Regions from separate parts of the Gottschalkia purinilytica genome, predicted to be linked through region 2. Evidence: riboswitches for the same ligand, from Rfam matches in the RefSeq annotation. Region 2 holds a riboswitch; the other holds the start of a gene.
The links. Region 2 has a riboswitch for molybdenum cofactor ahead of clpB (ATP-dependent chaperone ClpB). Riboswitches for the same ligand answer to the same signal wherever they lie in the genome.

Region 1 (6,621 bases), on a different contig from region 2:
ATTTTCCAAGAGATGCTAATGCCCCTATGTCCTGAGGATTTAACTTCTTTCCTTTTTCTAGGACTACATCTCCATTTTTTGTATCATCACCTTTAAATATTACATTTTCCCCTGATGACACAGGCTTGTATACCATTATATTACTATCATCTAACCGCTCTACATGTTCTATCATTACAACTGAGTCTGCTCCTTTAGGTATCATGCCACCTGTAGGTACATAAACTGCATCTCCAAAGTTAACCTCGGCTTTAGAATCTTCTCCCATCTTTACTTCGCCTATTAAATTCAGCATACTAGGTATAGTTTCACTAGCTCCATGACTATCTCTACTTTTTATTGCATATCCATCTACAGATGATCTATCAAATTCGGGAACACATATATCAGAAACTATATCTTCAGCTAATATACGATCCAAGACATTTAAAATATCTATATTCTCAGTGTCTATTTTATAATCTCTAAAGTTTTTTATAACTATTTCTCTACCTTCTTCAATTGACACAACTTTGAAAAATTTCAATTTAGAATCCTACCTTTCCATTTTCAATATTTATTATTTCATCACACATTCTTTCTGCTTGATTTAAATTGTGAGTAACTATAACTATAGTAGAATTTTCTTTTTTATTAAATTGTATCACTTTTCTCTCTATCATTTCTAATGATTTCACATCTATATTTGAAGTAGGCTCATCTAGAAGAAGAAGTCTTGGTTCAAAAACTAAAGCTCTAGCTAATGAAACTTTTTGAGACTCTCCACCTGACAGAAGATTAGCCTTCTTATTTACTATGTTTGTTATTTCTAGCTCTTCTAATATATTTCTCACTTTATCTTTTATATCTCTTTCTTTGAATCCTCTTAATTTTAAAGGATATAGGATATTTTCATACACAGTTCTCTTAAATAAATAAGGCTTTTGACTTACTAATGTTATATTTTTATATATATTTTTATTTAATTTCCTATCATCATATCTTATATCACCAGTAAAAATATCATCTAATCCTGCTATTATATTAAGAAGTGTACTTTTACCAGCTCCATTTGGTCCTAATATACCAGTTATTTTTCCTGAATCTATTTTTATCTCGTCTATATTTAATATATTTTTTTCATTATAATATTTTTTTAAATTTCTTATGTGTACATTCATGTTAATCCTCCACATTGTAGGAATATATGATACTATTTATTCCAAAAGAAATTATAAGCAGAACTATTCCTAATGCTATTGCCATTGGATAATCTCCCATTGAGTTTAACATAGAAATTGACGTTGTTATTACTCTTGTATGTCCTTTTATATTTCCTCCAACTATCATAACTGCTCCAACTTCTGATATAGCTCTTGAAAATGATGTAACTATATTCATAAATATATCTACTTTTAATTCCTTTATTATAAGTAAAATTATATGAAATGTATTAGCACCTAATGTAGTTCCTGTCTTCTTTATAATATGTCCTCTACTTTTTGACATATTATATGTCAGTCCTAATATAAGAGGTGCGACTAAAACTGTTTGAGCAATTATCATAGCTGTAGGTGTATATAGAATATCAAGAAATCCTAAAGGTCCTCTTCTTGAAAGTAGTATAGCTATGAAAAGACCTACTATGACTGATGGGATACTCATAAAAGTATATAAGATTCGAGATAAGAGCTTTTTCCCTTTAAACTCCTTTATTCCTAGATATATTCCTAAGGGAATACATACTGTAGATGATATTATTGTTGCAAATGAAGAAACAAATACTGATAGTCCAATAATACTATATACTTCCTTATCAAAGCTTAATAAAAGTCTTATAGATTCCTTTATTCCGTCTAGTATATAGTCCATAACATACTCCTTTAACAAATTAAATTAAAATAATATAGTAAAAATTCTAAATCTTGTACTAAATAGCTAAACTTATATACAAAATTTAGAATTTTACTATGTTTATACCCTAAAATCTATTTAGCATTTGGTATAAATAAAGATTGTCCAAATTCTTTTTTACCATACTCACCTATTAATTTTTGAGTTTTCTCTGAAAGTATCCATTCTTCAAATTCTTTTGCACCGTCTTTATTTATCTTTTTATTTTTATTAGGATTTACTGGTATAATACCATATTGATTATAAAGATTATCTTCTTTCTCTATTACTATGTCTAAATCTAAAGTGTCTTTTAATTTTAAGTATGTTGCTCTATCTGTTATCGTATATCCTTGTTTCTCACTAGCTATCTTTAATACTTCTCCCATTCCACTACCTGCTGATACATACCATTTTCCTTCTGGTTTTAAATTAGCAGTTTCCCAAAGCTTTAATTCTTTTTTATGTGTACCAGATTCATCTCCTCTTGATACAAAAGTTCCTTGTTTATCAGATATTGTTTTTAATCCAGCTACTATATCATTTGGTGAATTTTCTTTTAATTTTAGTGGATCATTTTTAGGTCCAACTAGTATAAAGTCATTATACATTACATCATGTCTTTGAAGTCCATGTCCTTCTTTCACAAACTTTTCCTCATCTGATTTAGCATGAACTAGAAGTATATCTGCATCACCATCTTCACCCTTTTTTAATGCTTGACCAGTACCAACAGAAACTACTTTTACATCTATTCCTGTTTCTTCTTTAAATTTAGGAAGTAAATAATCTAAAAGACCACTATCTTCAGTACTCGTTGTAGTAGCAAGTATTATACTACCTTTTTCTTTTTTATCACTAGTATCTTTGCTCTTTTCTTGTTCATTTTTTGTAGTTGCGTTTTTATTTTCTTGTTCATTCTTATTGCTATTACTACATCCAGCTAATAAAGAAAATGATAATAAAACACATAAAATAACGCTAAGTAACTTTTTCATCTTGTCCTCCTTATATATGCTCTAGTTCTTTTAAGTTATATGTATATTGAGTCCTCTTAATTTCTTGAATTATAATACTCTTATAAAAAGCATTTTTTTTAGAAAATAAGAGAAAAATCAATGAACATACCTAATAAAATTTCTTGTAATAAATGTCACAGCTTTTAACACTGCTATAAATGTCTATTATATTTTTATAATTGTTTTGATAGATTCTCGTATTTATATATAAAAAAAATAGTCCTTATGAAAAGGACTATTTTTGAGTATGCATAGTTAACATACTCAAACCTTCCTTTCCAAGAGTGGGAGGCATAAAAATTTCTCTTTATACCCATGGGCCTAACTTCATAGTTTAAACCTTAGAAGTTTAGACTCGGAAAATTTGAATATATATTCATTTTTCGGCCTCTAACAAAACCTATTAAAGTTATATTAAGATCTTTAGCCATTTCTACAGTTAAATTAGTTGGAGCTGACCTTGATATTATAGCTGGTATTCCCCTTTTAGCTACCTTTATTAAAACCTCTGAAGATATTCTTCCACTTGTTAAAATCATTTTATCTTTTAAGTCTATATCTTCCATTAAAGTTTTTCCTAGAATTTTATCAAGTGCATTGTGTCTTCCTATATCTTCTTCAAATATTAATATATTGTCCTTATCACATAAGGCACAACTATGAACACCACCTGTTTTTAAGAAAAGTTCTGACTCTTTATTAAAGATTCTTATAAGTCTTATAATATCTTCCTTGTCTATTTTAAAGTCATGTTTTATCTTCTTAGATTTAAAAGAGTCTATGACATTATAAAAAACTGTACCTTTACCACAACCTGTAGTTATAGTTCTTTTACCATATAGTTTTTCTTTTAAGTTTGTTTTATTTTTAGTATATACATAAGCTATACCTTTTTTATGATCTATTTTTACGTCTAATATATCTTCTTTTGTACCTATAAGACCTTCTGAATGTAGGAACCCTATAGCTAGATGTTCTAAAGAACTTGGTGTACAAAGAAGAGTTATAAACTCATTATCATTTAGAAATATTGTAAAAGGATATTCAACTATAACTTCATCTGTTTCTTCAGCTACATCGTTATCTTTTATTCTTATAATATCAACTTCCTTAACTTCGTTCATAATATCGCTCCATTTAACTTTAATTTGAATAGTTTTTTATATAATTATCTAGTTCTTCTCTAGTATTTAAATTAATAAACATTTCCCATTTGGGGCTAAATTTTCTTGCTTGTTCTTCTTCTATATATAATGTATCTACCTTTTTTAATAACGAATTTACCGATCTTTTGTCTTCTTTTAAGTGTTCCTCTATTTCTTCAACTAAATCCTTTGAATAAAAACCATTAAACGCCTCTATCCAACCTCCTAGCCTGGTTATACAAGCTTTAGGATTAAGTTCATTTATCTTCTTTTTCATATATCTTATATACTCTAAATTTACGTTAGGCATATCACAAGCTATAAAGTAAGAATACCTACTACTTGCATTCTTAAGTCCTACATGAATACCACTTAAAGGACCCATACCTTTTATTATGTCACTTGTTATCTTATCTGAAAGTCCTACATAGTATTCTGGCTTATTTGTAACTATAACTATTTCTTCAAATTCTTCTTTAAGCTTATTTATGACAATATCCATAAGCCTTCTTTCTTTTATTCTTAGAAACTGCTTATCAAATCCCATTCTGCTACTTTTTCCTCCAGCTAAAATAACAGCCGTCTTAAACTTTTCCATAGTATCTCCTCAACTCTATCTCCCACACTCACTTGTCCTGCCAGTTAGAATCTCTAGTCCATGATGAACTGAATCTATAATATATTCTAAAGTTTCTCTAACAGCTTTCTGACTACCAGGTAAATTTATAATAAGAGTTTTATCATTTCTTATTCCTGCCATAGCTCTTGAAAGCATAGCTCTTGGAGTGATTTGTAAGCTAAAGTATCTCATTGCTTCTGGTATACCTGGAACTAATCTATCTACTACATTTAGAGTAGCTTCTGGAGTTACATCTCTTTTACTAAATCCAGTTCCACCTGTAGTTAAAATAAGATCTACATTAAGTTCATCTGACATATATATCATTTGTTGTGATAACATATCTTTTTCATCAGGAACAATAGTATATTTTTCTACTTTGTACCCTTTAGACTCTACTATTTCGATTATAGTTTTACCACTTAAGTCTTCTCTTTCTCCTTTAGATCCTTTATCACTAGCTGTAATTATACCTACTTTAAACATTTTATCCTCCCCAAGGAAGTGTCATATATTCCTTTATTCTTCTATCATATTCTTCTTTAAATATAGACTCATGACCTGCTTCCCAATTTGATAGTGTTTCAAAAAGTTCTTTTATAATAGGGTCATCTGCTTCTTTAGAAGCTTTTTCATAAAACTCTTTAAAATCTCTTTCAATAAGATAAGCCATTCTTAGTATAGTTATATCTGGAACATCACTTTCCTTTAAAGCTTCATCTATCTTCTCTTTTTTTGCTCTTTCTTCGAGAATATCTTTATCTGTATTTATAAAATTTTTATCTATTTCAAATGTGTCATTTTTTATATACCTATCTAAATGTCTCTTTAAAAAATTATAGTGTTCCATCTCAATATCAGCTAAACTTAAGAATAATTCTTTGGCAGTTTCTCTTAGAACCTGTTCTGCCTTTTCTTTAAAGAAATTATGACCATCAAGTTCCATTTGCATAGCATATCTTATTACTTGTTCATACTTTTTCATTTTAGCAACTCCTTTGTATTTTTTCTACATTCACTGCTGCAACTTTAAGTTCTGGTATTTTAGCAGCAGAGTCAGCCTTAGTATTTGTAAGGTAATTTGCGGCACCTTCTGCAAAATGAAACGGTATAAACATTACATTATCTTCTACTATATCTGTAACTTTAACTTTTATATCTATGCTACCTCTTCTTGATGTTACCTTAACTTTTTCACTATCTTTAACTCCTAGCTTATTTGCTGTTACTTCATTTATCTCTATATATGATTCTGGTACTTTTTCATTTAACTTCTCTACTCTTCCGGTCATAGTTCTAGTATGGTATTGGTAAAGTACCCTACCTGTAGTTAATATATATGGATATTCCTTATCTGTAGTTTCAGCACTACCTGTATGATAAACTGGAAAAAATAATCCTTTCCCTCTTGCTATGGCATCCTTGTATAGATATTTAGTACCTGGATGATCTTTATCTAAACATGGCCATTGTATCCCTTCAGTTTCTATCCTATCGTAAGTAATACCGCCATATTGTGGTGTTACACTTGCTATTTCTTCCATTATCTCTGAAGGGTGTCTATATTTTTGGGGATATCCTAGCTTATTCATAATCTCCATTAGTATCTGCCAATCTGCTTTAGAATCTCCTATTGATTCAATAACTTTTCTTACCCTTTGAACTCTTCTTTCTGTATTTGTAAATGTTCCATCTTTTTCAGCAAATGATGCTGCCGGTAAAACAACGTCAGCTAATTCTGCAGTTTCTGTTAAGAATATATCTTGAACAACTAAGAAATCGATCCTTTCTAATGAATGTTTAACATGATTTATATCAGGATCTGATAACATAGGATTTTCTCCCATTATATACAGCATCTTAACACTATCAAGTATTTCGGACATAGTCATTCCTACTTCTCTTGGTAAACTAACACCCCAAGCTTTTTCAAACTTTTCAGCTATCTCTTCTTTAAACACTTTTT
Region 2 (6,621 bases):
ATCTCTAATCGCTTTGCCTCCATCAGTATTTCTGGTATGGTTTCATCAAAGAAAATTTGTTGTCTCTTTTTAAGTATTTTTTCTTTAGCTCCTTTACTAACAAACATTCCTATGCCCCTTTTTTTATATATGACTTCTTCATCTACAAGTATATTTATTCCTTTAGCAGCAGTAGCAGGATTAATTTTATAGAAGTTAGCAAATTGATTCGTAGAAGGAACTTGATCATCTTCTTTTAAATTTTCATTTAATATATCATTTTCTATATTTTCTGCTATTTGAACATATATAGATTTGTCAGTATTTAAAGTAGGTTTCAAGATTTCACCTCCTTAGTTATATGGTTCATTAGTTATGTAATTAAGTATATAACTTTACCATTCTTTTATCAACCATTTTTTAAAATTAATTTTATTTATACATTGAATAAAAGTTTTGCTAAAAATCAAAGCTCTGTAACTTACTAAGTATCAATGTAAAAAATAAAAAGAATAAATCATTTGATTTATTCTTTTTATTTTTAGTTATTATTCATATGCAATTTTTAATATATTAAGTATATCTTGTCTGTTCAAAGCCTTAAGTCTTCCTAAAGGTGTTACTAGTTCAGTATTATCTGCAAATTTATCTAACTCTTCTTTTTTTATGCCTAGTTCTTTTAACGTAGTAGGTGCACCTAAATCTTTGAAAAATTCTTTTAGTTTTGATATCCCTTCTAGAGCTATTTCTTCGCTTGTACCTTCTTTTATACCAAATATATTTTCACCAAACCTTTTGAACTTATTTACATCTTCTTTATAAACATATTTCATCCAAGCAGGATGTATTATGGCAAGCCCTGCTCCATGAGCTACATCAGTAAAAGCACTTACTGAATGTTCTATTCCGTGTGTTGCCCAATCCCCACCGTTTTTCGCAATTTTAAGATTTCCATTTAACGCTAATGTAGCACTCCATGCTAGTTGAGATCGTGAATTATAATTATTTGGATCTTTTATAAGTATCTTCGAATGTTTCATTATAGTTCTAATTATTCCTTCTGACATTTCATCTATAACATCAGTTTTATCTCCACCTATAAAGTAACACTCTAATATATGACTTATTGCATCTACTGCTCCATATACAGTTTGCTCTTTTGGAAGAGTAGATTGTATAGTTGGGTCTATTATAGAAACTTTAGGATATAATACTGAAGCACTTGTACTCCACTTTTTCTTTTCATCTTCTTTTGTTATTACACATCCTCCATTCATTTCCGATCCTGTAGCAGATATAGTTAGAATAGTGAATATTGGAAGAGCTTTGTCTATTATATATGTTTTTTCAAATGCATCCCATATATCTCCTTCATAGCATATACCTGCAGAAACAGTCTTTGCTGTATCTATTGTGCTTCCTCCACCAATAGCCAGTATTCCGTCTACCTTTTCTTTCTTCCCAACTTCTATTGCTTCATATACTTTTGAAAGTACAGGATTGGATTTTACTCCACCTATTTCTATAATATCTATATCATTCTCTTTCAAAGAACCTATAGCTGTATCATAAACGCCATTTTTAAATATAGATCCTTTTCCATATAGCACTAATACTTTTTTTACATTGTGACTTTTTATTTCTGTTCCAATGTTTTTAATAGTATCTTGTCCGAATATTACTTTAGTAGGATTTTCAAATATGAAGTTATCCAAAATATCACCTTCTCCTTTATTTTAAATATTTAGAAAGTACTTAGTACTTCTTCTATCCTTTTATCTGCCTTTTCCATTATTTTTTCATGAATATAAGCAGATTTTGAAGTAGATTCAACTAAAATTGAATCTATATGTCTAACACCTACTGTCTTAAGTAAAGCTTTAAGGTAGCTATTTCCAAATTCAAGATGCTTATTTTTTCCTATAGAATAAGTACCTCCAGATGCTTGAATGTGTAAAGCTTTCTTGTCCTTTAGAAGTCCAATCATACCAGTTGAACTATACTTAAAAGTCTTACCAGCTACCATAACTGTATCTATATACTGTTTTAATTTAGTAGGAATGCTCATATTCCATAATGGACTTACAAATATATATTTATCTGCATCTACAAACTGATTTACAAATTGATCTATTTCCTGTAGCTTTGTATTTTCTATGTAAGTTAAGCTATCTTTATGTTTAGATTTATTCCATCCTGTTATAACATCTATATCTACTATAGGCAATTCAATTTTATATAAATCTATCTCGATTATTTCATCTTGTGTATTTTTTTGTTTATAAAGATTTAAGAATCTCCTACCTATTGATAAACTATATGATTCTTCTTCTTTTTTGGGATTGCAAGTTATATACAATACTTTACTCATAGTTTTCTCCCTTTCTTAATTTTCCATGTTTAATTTATACCTCAATTATGTTGTCCTTAAAATAAATTATACTTTACAAATTATCTTGTTTATATATTATCATTTTAACATATATTAATGAGCTTTCATGTCAATATCTGCATAAGTAAAATTTACATATTATTTATTCACACAGTAACTTAAATCATAATAAAAAAGAACTGTGTATCCTATTAACCATATGGTCATAAATATTTCTTATAATGATACACAGTTCTTTCATTTCATTTTTTTATTCTATTTTAGTTTTCTTTAATTATTACTAGCTGGTCATTTTCAACATCAACCACTACATTATCCTTATCTGTTATATATCCTCTTATAATCATTTTACCTAATTCCGTTTCTATAAACTTCTGTAAATATCTTTTTATAGGTCTTGCACCATAATTATGAGAGTATGCATTATTTAATATATATTCTTTCCCTTTTTCAGTCAGATTTATATCTATATTTCTATCTCTTAATCTTGACTTTATATCATTTAATAGTAAGTCTATTATTTTATAAATATTATCCTTAGATAATGGTTTGAACATTATAATTTCATCTATACGATTTAGAAATTCTGGTTTGAAACTAATTCTCATCATATCCATTACTTCATTTTTTGTATCTTCTTTTATTTCTCCATTTTCATCTATTCCTTCAATTAAATAGTCAGATCCTATATTAGAAGTCATTATTATAATAGTATTTCTAAAGTCCACTGTTCTACCTTGATTGTCTGTAAGCCTTCCATCATCTAATACTTGAAGAAGTATATTAAATACATCTGGATGAGCTTTTTCTATTTCATCAAATAGTACTATACTATATGGTTTTCTTCTAACTGATTCTGTTAATTGTCCGCCTTCATCATATCCTACATATCCTGGAGGTGATCCTATAAGTCTAGACACTGAATGTTTTTCCATGTACTCACTCATATCTATTCTTATAATATTTTTTTCACTATCAAATAGAGCTTCTGCAATAGTTTTAGCTAACTCTGTCTTACCTACACCAGTAGGTCCTAAGAATATAAATGAACCTATAGGTTTATTTATATCTTTAAGTCCAGCTCTAGCTCTTATGACAGAATCTGAAACATCTTTCACTGCTTTATCCTGTCCAATAACTCTTTTTTGCAGTATCTCTTCTAAATGAAGTAATTTTTGTCTTTCTCCTTCAACTAACTTTGATACTGGTATTCCAGTCCATCTTGCCACTATTTCTGCTATTTCCACGCTAGTTACTTCTTCTCTTAACATAGTATTTTCTTTGTTATTTTGTTTTTCTTTTTCTTCTTCTAGCTGTTTTTCTAGCTCTACTAACTTACCATGTTTTAATATAGCTATACGTTCTAAATCATATTTTCTTTCTGCCTCTTCTATTTGGATTTTAGTAGCATCTATTTCTTTCTTTATATCACTTATTCTCTTAATTCCTTCTTTTTCTAATTCCCACTGAGCTTTTAACTCATTAGCTTCTTCTTCTAGACTAGATATCTCTTTCTGTATATCTTCAAGTCTTTTTAAAGAACTTTCGTCTTTTTCTTTTTTAAGTGATTGAGCTTCTATTTGTAATTGTAATATTTTTCTTCTAAGTTCATCTAGTTCAAATGGCATACTATCTATTTCCATCCTAAGCATAGATGCTGCTTCATCCATTAAATCTATAGCCTTATCAGGTAAAAATCTATCACTTATATATCTATCAGAAAGAGTAACACAAGCTATGACCGCATTGTCAGCTATACGTACTCCATGATGTATTTCATATTTTTCTTTTATTCCTCTTAAGATTGCTATAGAATCTTCCACTGAAGGTTGGTCTACTATAACTTTTTGGAATCTTCTTTCTAACGCTGCATCTTTTTCTATATATTTTCTATATTCATCTAGTGTAGTAGCTCCTATACAATGTAGTTCACCTCTAGCTAACATTGGTTTTAAGATGTTACTAGCATCCATAGCGCCTTCTGTTCTACCAGCACCTACTATAGTGTGTATCTCATCTATAAATAGTATGATATTCCCCTCTGATTTCTGTATCTCTTTTAGGACAGCCTTCAATCTTTCTTCAAATTCTCCTCTGAATTTAGCTCCTGCTATTAATGCTCCTATATCTAACGAAAATATCGTCTTATTTTTTAATCCTTCTGGAACATCTCCATTAACTATTCGTTGAGCTAATCCTTCAACTATAGCTGTCTTACCTACTCCAGGGTCACCTATTAAAACTGGATTATTCTTGGTTCTCCTTGATAGTATTCTAATAGCATTTCTTATTTCATTATCCCTACCTATTATAGGATCTATCTTTCCTCTTTTAGCTTCTTCTACTAAGTCTCTACCATACTTTTGAAGTACATTATAAGTATCTTCTGGATTATCTGATGTTATATTTTGATTTCCCCTTACTTTATTAAGAGCATCTAAGAATTTAGCCAAAGTAATATTATATTTCTTAAATATATTTTGTGACTGAATATTTTTTTCTTTTATAATTGATATATATAAGTGTTCTACACTTACATAACTGTCTTTAAACTTCTTAGCCTCATCTTCTGCATTCATTAGTATTTTTGTTAATGTTCTACTAGCATAAGGTGATGATACATTTTGTCCATGTACTTTTGGTAACTTATTTATTTCATTTTTTACTTCATTCTTCAAACTATTTATATCTATTCCCATGAGTTCTATAAGTTTCGGAATTAAACCATCTTCTTGTTCTAGCAAAGCATAGTGTAAGTGTATCTCCTCTATTTGTTGATTTTCATTTTTAATAACTTCTTGTGTTGCTAATGATATTGCCTCTCCTGACTTTTGAGTAAATTTTTCAAAGTTCATATTATCACTCCTTAAGTCTAACTTTGACTTTCTTTGACCTTTGTTTTTATTATAATTATTTTACATAAAAAAATCAATAACTAAATATATTTATATTCTTATTATTTTACCTTATTTTGATACTTTATATAAATGATTTATATTAAATTATCTGAAAAAGTAGATTTAATATGATTATGAACATATAGAATAATAGGCTAATAAATTAGTCTTTCGGATTGTTGACAAAAGAAGGTATGATTTTGATCAAAATCATACCTTCTTTTAAAGTTCGTAATATTTTTTCTGATTTAAAAGTAAATTTACTTATTTTCTACTAAGTCAAATATATTCTCTTAACATAATTAGCTCATTTTATCTATATAAAGTGAAAAAACAGTCCTGTAAAGGACTGTTTTTTAAGCATAGAAAAACCATGCTAAACACATTCCTTTCCAATTCGGGAGGCACATACATTTCTACATGTACCCATTGGTCTTATACCATAGGAAAAACCTTTAGGTATATAAGACTCGGAAGATTTTATTCAACTAATTTCTATCATTTCAAAATCGTTATTTAATAAATCTACATATAAAAGTTTATTTCTAAAAACTTCTCCTTTTCCTACCAAAACTTTTATTGCTTCACAACATTGTATAGAAGCTATAGTAGGTGGAATAAAAGACGGGTTACCCCATTTACTTTCTATACCTTTATTTTTATTTTTATAAATTTTTTCAAGAGTTTTGTCACCTGGATATATGGTTGTAACTTGACCGAAAAATCCTGCAATTGCACCATGTACTAAAGGTATATTCTCTTCATAACAGGCTTTTTCAAGTAATAATCTTGTTTCTATATTATCCAAACAATCTATTACAATGTCATGGTTTTTTATGATATCGTTTACATTTACCTCTGAAACCATACAGTTAAAGGTTTTTATATTTATACTACTATTTATTTCTTCTAAAACACTTTTACAAACTTCAACTTTATATTTACCAATTGTTTTTTCTGTAGCAAACAACTGTCTATTTAAATTACTTTCTACAAACACATCACCATCAACTACAGTAATATGCCCTACTCCAAATCGAGCTAAAATTTGACTTGTATAGCCTCCAAGACCACCACAACCAACAATACACACCTTTTTCATATATATATCTTCTATTTCTTCTTTAGAAAAAGAGTTTAGATTTTTAATATATCTTTCAAAATTCATTTTATCAACCTCCACCTACTTGTGGAAAAATTGATAATACATCTCCATCTTTTAAAGAATCTTCTCTATTTGCATCATGTCCATTGACCAAAATAATGTGAGCATCTTCATCAGATATTTTTAGTTCGTCCAAAACTTTACGAATTGTATCTGCGTTAGTATAAACAACTTTTCCCCTATTATCT

Region 1: it holds a riboswitch for molybdenum cofactor, as region 2 does, so the genes downstream of both, CLPU_RS14305 (ABC transporter substrate-binding protein) here and clpB (ATP-dependent chaperone ClpB) in region 2, are expected to answer to the same signal.

What each region holds. Positions count from the first base shown of each region.
Region 1 covers NZ_LGSS01000019.1:5,817-12,437, forward strand. Annotated here, with positions in the region: gene CLPU_RS14290 (molybdopterin molybdotransferase MoeA) at 1-526, opposite strand, end outside; gene CLPU_RS14295 (ATP-binding cassette domain-containing protein) at 528-1,160, opposite strand; gene CLPU_RS14300 (ABC transporter permease) at 1,162-1,851, opposite strand; gene CLPU_RS14305 (ABC transporter substrate-binding protein) at 1,968-2,870, opposite strand; molybdenum cofactor riboswitch at 3,147-3,264, opposite strand; gene fdhD (formate dehydrogenase accessory sulfurtransferase FdhD) at 3,233-4,015, opposite strand; gene CLPU_RS14315 (molybdenum cofactor guanylyltransferase) at 4,035-4,634, opposite strand; gene CLPU_RS14320 (MogA/MoaB family molybdenum cofactor biosynthesis protein) at 4,650-5,141, opposite strand; gene CLPU_RS14325 (ferritin-like domain-containing protein) at 5,143-5,640, opposite strand; gene fdhF (formate dehydrogenase subunit alpha) at 5,642-6,621, opposite strand, start outside.
Region 2 covers NZ_LGSS01000010.1:15,325-21,945, reverse strand. Annotated here, with positions in the region: gene CLPU_RS10470 (GntR family transcriptional regulator) at 1-320, opposite strand, end outside; gene CLPU_RS10465 (iron-containing alcohol dehydrogenase) at 528-1,694, opposite strand; gene CLPU_RS10460 (FMN-dependent NADH-azoreductase) at 1,724-2,350, opposite strand; gene clpB (ATP-dependent chaperone ClpB) at 2,632-5,226, opposite strand; molybdenum cofactor riboswitch at 5,638-5,756, opposite strand; gene CLPU_RS10450 (HesA/MoeB/ThiF family protein) at 5,753-6,436, opposite strand; gene CLPU_RS10445 (MoaD/ThiS family protein) at 6,441-6,621, opposite strand, start outside.